DNA from 2 places in the Mycolicibacterium novocastrense genome. Region 2 is predicted to be linked to the other one. Evidence: predicted binding sites of a transcription regulator. Region 2 holds the regulator's gene; the other holds the start of a gene.

Region 1 (4,426 bases), on a different contig from region 2:
CCCAGTCCCAACCGCACTTCGGTGCCCGCGTTCTCCAGGGTCGCGTGCGCCAGGCTGGCGTTGACGTCCGGCCCGTGTACGGTGACACCGTGCCGGCGGGCATCGGCCACCAGGGTTTGCGGGGAGTAGAAGCCCATCGGCTGCGCGCGCAGCAGCGCGGCGCAGAACGCGGCGGGGTGGTGCAATTTGAACCACGAGGAGTAGAACACCAGCGACGCGAAGCTCAACGAATGACTCTCGGGGAAACCGAAATTCGCGAAAGCTTCGAGCTTCTCGTAGATGCGGTCGGCGACTTCGCCGGTGATGCCGTGACGCTGGCGCATACCGTCGTAGAACCTGCTCCGCAGCCGGCGCATCCGTTCGGTCGACCGTTTGGATCCCATCGCGCGGCGCAGCTGGTCGGCTTCGGCGGCGGAGAAACCCGCACAGTCCACCGCGAGCTGCATGAGTTGTTCCTGGAACAGCGGCACCCCCAGCGTCTTGTGCAACGCGGGCTCCATCGACGGGTGGTCGTAGGTGACGGGTTCTTCCCCGTTGCGTCGCTTGATGTAGGGATGTACCGACCCGCCCTGGATGGGGCCGGGCCGGATCAGCGCCACCTCGACGACCAGGTCGTAGAACACGCGGGGTTTGAGCCGTGGCAGGGTCGCCATCTGGGCGCGCGACTCCACCTGGAACACCCCGATGGAGTCCGCTTTCTGCAGCATCTCGTACACGGCGGGCTCGGACAGGTCCAGTTTCGCCAGGTCGACGTCGATGCCCTTGTGCTCGCGCACCAGGTCGATGCAGTAGTGCAGCGCCGAGAGCATGCCGAGGCCGAGCATGTCGAACTTCACCAAACCGATTGCCGCGCAATCGTCTTTGTCCCACTGCAATACGCTGCGGTTCTCCATCCGGGCCCATTCGACCGGGCACACGTCGGCGATGGGCCGATCGCAGATGACCATGCCACCGGAGTGGATGCCCATGTGCCGGGGCAGATTGGAGATCTGCTTGGCCAGGTCGACAACCTGCTCGGGAATGTCCTCGGTGTGGGGTGCGTCGGCGAGGTTGCCCCACTGACCGAGTTGTTTGCTCCAGGCGTCTTGCTGGCCTTGTGAGAAGCCGAGCGCGCGGGCCATATCGCGCACCGCGCTGCGGCCGCGGTAGGTGATGACGTTGGCGACCTGCGCGGCGTAGTCGCGGCCGTAGCGGTCGTAGACGTACTGAATGGCCTTCTCCCGCAGGTCCGATTCGATGTCGATGTCGATGTCGGGTGGGCCGTCGCGCGCCGGGGACAGAAACCGTTCGAACAGCAACTCGTTGGCGACCGGGTCGACGTTGGTGACACCGAGCGCGTAGCAGACCGCGGAATTGGCCGCCGATCCCCTGCCCTGGGCCAGGATGCCGTTCTCCTTACAGAAGCGGGTGATGTCGTGGACCACCAGGAAGTACCCGGGGAAGGTCAGCTGTTCAATGACTTTCAGCTCATGTTCGATCTGCGCGTACGCGCGCGGCGCCCGCTGCGGCGGGCCGTACCTGTTACGGGCCCCCGTCATGACCAGGTGGCGCAGCCAACTGTCCTCGGTGTGGCCCTCGGGGACGTCGAACGGCGGCAACTGCGGTGCGATCAGGGCGAGCCCGAACGCGCATTGCTCACCGAGTTCTGCCGCGGCGGTCACGACCTCGGGTCGGTCGGCGAACAGTCGCGCCATCTCCGCACCCGATCGCAGATGTGATCCACCCAGCGGCGCAAGGTAACCGGCGGCCTCGTCCATCGAGTGGCGGGCGCGGATCGCCCCCATCGCCATGGCCAGCCGACCGCGTGACGGTTCGGCGAAATGGGCGGCGGTGGTCGCGACCACGCTCAGACCGAACCGGGGCGCCAGCTCGGCAAGAATGGCGTTGCGTTCGTCGTCGCAGGGGTGCCCGTGGTGGGTGAGTTCGACGCTGACCCGGTCGCGGCCGAAGCGGTCGACAAGGTCGGCGAGCGCACGGCTCGCCGCCTCGGGACCGCCTTTGGAAAGCGCCTGCCGGACATGGCCTTTGCGGCAACCGGTGAGGATGTGCCAGTGTCCGCCCGCGGCCTCGGTCAACGCGTCGTAGTCGTAGTGCAGCTTGCCCTTCTCGCCGCCGGCGAGGTGCGCCTTGGCGAGTTCGCGCGACAGCCGCCGGTAGCCCTCGGGGCCGCGCGCAAGCACCAGTAGGTGCGGGCCGGGCGGGTCGGGGTCTTCGGTCCGGTTGCCCCCGCCCAGCGACAGTTCGGCGCCGAACACCGTCGACATGTCCAGTTCCTTGGCGGCCTCGGCGAAGCGCACCACCCCGTAGAGGCCGTCGTGGTCGGTCAGCGCGATCGCCCGCAGATCGAGGCGGGCCGCCTCCTCGACCAGTTCCTCCGGTGTGCTGGCGCCGTCGAGGAAGCTGTACGCGGAATGCGCGTGCAGTTCGGCGTAGGGGATCGAGGACCTGGGCCGCTGGAGGTCGAGCGGTTGGTACTCGCCGCGCTTGCTCGACCAGGCGGGGCTGTCGCCGCCGTCGCCGATCTGCTCGTCGATGGGCCAAGCGCCGGCGCGCCGCGGTTTGCCGTTGAGCACGCGCTCCATTTCCACCCAGCTCGGCGGCCCGGTATGCCAGCCCATGGGGACAGTGTATCGAACTTGTGTTCGAATAATCCGGGCACTCGTTCTAATCCGGCCTCAATGCCCCCGTTATCCCCAAGGCCAGGTTCATCCACAGGGCGGACGCCGGAGTGCGCCGGTCGGCCGCTCCGCGTCTGCTCCCGCGGCTACATTCGCTCGTATGTTCGAACCGCTGCTCGAGACAGCCCAAGGCACTGGCGGTGCCGGCGCGGCCGGGGCGTGGGCGCGCATCGAGAACGCCGCCTGCGCGCGCCGGCTCTCGGCAGCGGCCGATGTCTTGGATCGGATGTACGCCGCCGACGGTTCGGCCGAGCGCGACCAATGGATCCTCGACAACTACGCCGCGGTCGCCGCCGAGATCGCCCCCGCCCAGCAGGTGTCGCTGGGAATCGCGGCGTCCCAGTTGGAGATCGCGATCGCCCTGCGCGACCGGTTACCTCGAACGAACGCGGTGTTCCTGACCGGTGCAATCACCTACCGCACTGTCGCTGCCATCGTGTTCCGCACCTACCTGATCCAGGATGGCGACGCGCTGGCCGGCGTCGATTCCGCTATCGCCGCGCATGTCCAGGGATGGACCGCGCTGTCATTAAACAAGTTGCACAGCGCCGACTATTGGGTCGACCGCTTCGACCCCGCTGCTGTGCGCCGCGCCGAGAACAGTTCGCGCAGCCGCTATATCGAGATCAAGGACAGCGGAGACGGCTCCGGTGTTGCCCATATCGAAGCTACGGTGTTCGCCCACCACGGCGAGTTCATCGACCAAAGACTTGACGCCTTGGCCGCCACGGTGTGCGAAAACGACCCCCGCACCCACGAGCAGCGTCGGGCGGACGCCGCCGCTGCGGCCATGAGCGGGACCCAATCACTCACGTGCGAATGCGGGTCTGGCGAATGCCCGTCCGCGGGTGTCACCGCGGGCGATGTGATGGTGCACGTCGTGGCCGGCGAAGACTCGCTGAATGATGCGACCCGGCCGAATTGGACGGCGACAAGCCCGTTGAGCCGATCGAGGCCGACGATCCCACGCTCGGTGGGCCGGCCGCGGCGGGGCCGGGTTATGTGATCGGTCGCGGAGTGGTGCCGGCGCCGATCGTGGCCGCCAAGCTCGCCGTCGCCAAGCGTCGACCCGTGAGGCATCCCGGGGATGCACCTCCGGAGAAGCGGCGTACTCCCTCGGCGGCGCTGGCGTGGTTCGTCCGCTGCCGCGATCTGACTTGCCGCTTCCCGAATTGCGGTAGGCCGGCCACTCAGTGCGACACCGACCACACTGTCCCCTATCCACGATGCGCCACGCAGGCGTCAAACCTCAAATGCCGCTGCCGAACTCACCGCCCACCTGGAGGCGGCTCGAGCCAAACGTGAGGTGCAACGGAAGTCGGCGCAGAAGGTTGCCAACCAGCAGCGCGCCGAAGCTGGAAAGCCCTGGGTGCAGCGCACATTCGGATAGGACGGCACCACCACCGTGCCCGCCGAGGCGCAGGCGATCCGCAAGGCCGCCCACACCATCCTCAATGGAGCTAGCTGTGGAGTATCGCTAAACAGTGGAATATCCAAGGCCTCAGAACATCTCGGAGTCGCCAATGGGGATGGCAGCAAGGTACGCAAGGAGCTGATGCGCCCCACCATCGCAGGTCTGATTACATATGACCTGAAAGCCGCGCAGGCCGAGACACGTAAGCACTGCGCCCGTACCGTAGGCCCGCGCCGATGCAGGAACGCACCGAGGAAGGCGATGGCATCGTCTATCACATCCCGATCGATCCCGAAGAGACACCAGTAGCCAGCCAAGCGGCGCGGTAGTAAGT
Region 2 (4,426 bases):
AGAGGACGGGTGCGAAAAATTCGAGCGAAATTTCGTACCGACCCGGGAGGTCGAATGATCGGGCAGAACAGCCGGGGCACCACGGTGTTGGGCCGGATGGCGATCGGTCTGCTCGTGGGCGCCGTTGCCCTACTACTACCGCCGGTGGCCAGCGCCTCCCCGGAATCCGATGCCGCCAACGCCGCAATCACCGCGGCCTGGGACGGGAGTGGCGGTGACGGCGGCCCGTTGGGCCCCAGGCAGGGCGACGTGTACCCGGTCGGCGACGGCTTCGCGCAGAACTTCGCCGGAGGCAAGATCTTCTTCACGCCCGACACCGGCGCTCACATCATGCGCGGGGCGATCCTGGAGAAGTACGAATCGCTCGGTGGTCCGGCCGACAGCGACCTCGGGTTCCCGACCATGGACGACGGCCCCGGGCGAGCGCCGGGCAGCTTCAACGTCACGTTCAGCGCCAGCGACAACCCGGTGATCTTCTGGACGCAGGACACCGGCGCGCGCGTGGTCCGGGGACCGATCAACGCGGCGTGGGACAAGTTGGGCGGTTCCACTGGATCGCTCGGAGTGCCGGCCGATGACGAGACCTATCGCGGCGACCTGATCACCCAGAAGTTCACTGGCGGCGAGATCACCTACAACACCCGCGACAAGAAGTTCACCACCGTGCCGCCCGATCTCGCCGGGCAGTTGGCGGACCTGCAAATCCCCGGCGATGCGACTTCGGCGATCAACGCGGCACGGCGCGCGGCCGGAGGCCCGCTGGGCCCGCTCGGCGCCGCCGAAGGACCGCCGTATTCGATAGGCGACGACGGTCTCGCGCAGAACTTCGCCGGAGGCAAGATCTTCTACAGTCCCGCCACAGGCGCGCGAGTGGTCACCGGTCAGGTCCTGGCCAAGTACGAAAGCCTCGGCGGGCCCGAGGGAGATCTCGGATTCCCGGTTACCAGCGAGACGGACGGCGGGCTGCCCACCGCGAGCCGGATGTCGCGCTTCGCCGCCGACGACAACCCGGTGATCTTCTGGACGCCGGACCATGGCGCGGTGCTGGTACGCGGCGCGATGAGTGCGGCATGGGACAAACTCGACGGCGCCGAGGGCACGCTCGGCGCGCCGGTGGCCGACCAGTCCGAGAAGGGTGGCGTCATCACGCAGCGGTTCACCGGCGGCGTGGTCAACTGGAACCGGTCAACCGGTGAGTTCAGCACCGAGCCGCGCGAACTCGCGACCGAGTTGGCCGGCCTCGAGGTGCCTGCCGAGCAGAGCTCCGATACGCCCGGCACCCCGCGCGCCTCGGACTCCGGTGGTGACGGAAGCTGGTTCACCTTCAGCTGGTGGTGGCTGCTCGCGATCGTGCCGGTGCTCATCCTGGTGGGCCTGGTGGCGTTCGCGACTCTGCGCAACCGGCGTCGTGGCGACGTCGATCGTCCCGGTCCCGTCGATGACCATTACGACGACTCGTACGGTGCCGAAGCCGAACAGGCCTACAGCACACTCGGTTCGGGTTCACAGGCGTCGAGCGGTGGCGATCCGTCCGCGGCGATGTTCGGCGACCGGTACGCCACTGAGGGTTTGGGCGCGCTGTCCGCGCTGGGGGAGCCGGGATCGGCGTCATCGGCCAATCCGTGGGAGGCACCGTCGTCGGGCTTCGGCGATGCCTCCGACACATCGGCATTCGGTGTGGGCGAGGAGAATCCGGACAACGTCGACACCGCGCCGACGCGGATACCGAGTTCCGGAGAGGCCGGGATCGCCGCGCGGCGCTTGGCCGCCGGCGCCGGCGAGGCGGCCGATGAGCAGGACAGCGGGATCGAGGAGCGCGACGCGCTGCTCGAGGAGCGGGGCGCCGATGAACCCTGGGCGGTGGATGACGAGCGGGACGCGACGTTCGAGGAACGCGACGCGGCGTTCGAGGAACGCGACATACCCGCCGAGTCGGTTGACCGCGAACCTCCCCAACGGGATCCGCTGACCGACACGGGCCGTCACGCCAAGATCGTCATCGACGAGCCGGAAGTACCCAGCCCCGCATTCCGCCTACCGATCGGCGACTCCACGCAGGCGCCCGAGGGGTACCCGATCAAGGCCGACACGCAGTCGGGCCTATATTGGCTTCCCACCTCGGCTGACTACGACGAGGTGCAGGCCGAAATCTGGTTCTCCAGTGAGGAATTCGCTCGGACGAACGGATTTGTCCGGGCTGACTAAATCTTCCGTATGACGGTGACGACCTTGCCCAGCACGGCGGCGTCGTTACCGGGGATCGGATCAAAGGCCGGGTTGTGCGGCATCAACCACACCTGTCCACGCGTCCGTTTGAACGTTTTCACCGTGGCTTCGCCATCGATCATCGCGGCCACGATGTCCCCGTTGTCGGCGACGTTCTGCTGACGCACGACCACCCAGTCGCCGTCGCAGATCGCGGCGTCGACCATCGAGTCACCAACGACCTTGAGCAGGAACAGCGACCCCTCGCCGACCAGTTCGCGCGGCAGGGGGAAGACGTCTTCGACGGCCTCTTCGGCAAGGATCGGACCGCCCGCGGCGATGCGCCCGAGCACGGGCACGAAGGTCGGCTCCGGTAGGGCATCGGAGCCGGCTACATCGGTGGCGACGATCGGACTCGCGTGGTCGTCGGCGCCACGCACGTCGACGGCGCGCGGCCGGTTGGGATCACGCCGCAGGTAGCCCTTGCGCTCCAGCGTGCGCAGTTGGTGCGCGACCGAGGAGGTGGAGGTCAAACCGACCGCATCGCCGATCTCCCTGATGCTCGGCGGATAGCCACGGTTGGTGACCGATGCGCGAATCACGTCGAGGATGGTGCGCTGACGCTCGGTGAGGCCGGAGTCCACAGACCTTGCACCGCCTGTGCTGTCTGGATTGCCGCTGCTGGATTCCATGCCGCCGAATGTAACCCGCGGCACACGATTAATCAAACATGTGTTCGAGGCGTGTCGTGGCGAGCTGCTCCGGAATCGCGGATCGATTTTCTGTCGGTGCCCTGTCCTATCGTTTCACAACAGTTCGATCACACGTTCTATCGTTCGAACACCTGATCGACTATCTTCGAACACAAGAGCGAAAGCAGCGGATCGGAAGGCAGGCAGATGACCGTTCTCGACACCCACGAATTCCAGGCCTCGCGCGTGGTCAGGACCGATATCCGGCCTGCAGCCACTCGTCGGCGGCACCCTGCGGCCACCCGTCCGGGCGGCGCCGCGGTGCGGTACCGCGGAAGCGGAGTGCTGATGTCGCGGGCATCGCATCGGCGACGTCCGATCACCCCCGCCACCACGGTGCTCCTGTCCTTGGTCGCGGCGGGAATCACGATGTGGCTCGGCCTGGTCGCGCAGTTCGGCGGCGTCGTGGGCACCACGTCGACCGCGGTGCCGGACCGCCTCGCGGTGGTCCAGGTTCAGACCGGCGAAAGCCTGCAGCAGGTGGCCATGCGGGTGGCCCCCGATGCGCCCGTGGGCCAGGTGATGGAACGAATCAGCGAGCTCAACCAGCTCGACTCGCCCGCACTGGATGCCGGGCAGACGCTGATCGCGCCAGTCGGCTGACGCTCACCGGCGGCCAAACAGCTTGCTACGCAGAGATGTTCACCGACAGGTCGGCGGACTGTGTGCCGTTCAGCCCGGTGCTGGGCTTTCGCAACCCGCCGCGGGTACGCTCGGAGAGGTTCGAGTTGGTCATCTCTTGGCGCGGCAAAGGAGCGGTGATGCACTGTCCGTTCTGCCGTCACCCGGATTCGCGGGTGGTCGACTCGCGTGAAACCGACGAAGGCCAGGCCATCCGGCGGCGGCGTTCGTGCCCGGAGTGTGGACGTCGGTTCACCACGGTCGAGACCGCCATCCTGGCCGTCGTCAAGCGCAGCGGTGTCACCGAGCCGTTCAGCCGCGAAAAGGTCATCAAGGGAGTGCGGCGGGCGTGCCAGGGCAGCCAGGTCGACGAGGATGCGCTGAACCTGCTGGCCCAGCAGGTCGAGGATACGGTGCGCGCCGCGGGATCGCCCGAGATACCCAGTCACGAAGTAGGACTGGCGATCCTGGGGCCGCTGCGCGATCTGGACGAGGTGGCCTATCTGCGCTTCGCCTCGGTGTATCGCGGATTCACCTCGGCCGAGGATTTCGAGCGGGAGATCGAGGCGCTGCGGGCGCATCGCAATTCGCCGCAACCGACCGCCAGCTGACCGGCCGGTTGAACGACTTGTTCAGTCGATCTGCTTGATGCCGTCGTTGACGACGCGGCCGGCGACACGCACCCAGCCCTCGGCGCTCCACTCGGTGTAGATGTGCGAGCCCTTGCCCTGCACGATCGTCAGGTCCCGGCTGAGGTAGTCGGTGATCCGCACGGCGGCGGCGCCGGTGGCCTCGTCTTCGGGCACACCGAGATCGGTGGCGAACATCCGTGACCGCACTTCGCCCTT

The links. The regulator LexA, encoded in region 2, represses DNA repair genes until DNA is damaged. The targets are predictions, from matches to a motif close to CGAACANNTGTTCG.
Region 1: the regulator LexA is predicted to act here: its motif matches at 2,632-2,645, upstream of AU072_RS08325 (error-prone DNA polymerase).

Annotation. Positions count from the first base shown of each region.
Region 1 is NZ_LQIH01000008.1:88,299-92,724, reverse strand. It holds gene AU072_RS08325 (error-prone DNA polymerase) at 1-2,618, opposite strand, end outside; gene AU072_RS08320 (DUF222 domain-containing protein) at 2,779-3,684, shown strand.
Region 2 is NZ_LQIH01000045.1:205,140-209,565, reverse strand. It holds gene AU072_RS22875 (LGFP repeat-containing protein) at 55-2,205, shown strand; gene lexA (transcriptional repressor LexA) at 2,202-2,897, opposite strand; gene AU072_RS22865 (LysM peptidoglycan-binding domain-containing protein) at 3,105-3,560, shown strand; gene nrdR (transcriptional regulator NrdR) at 3,719-4,189, shown strand; gene AU072_RS22855 (PhzF family protein) at 4,211-4,426, opposite strand, start outside.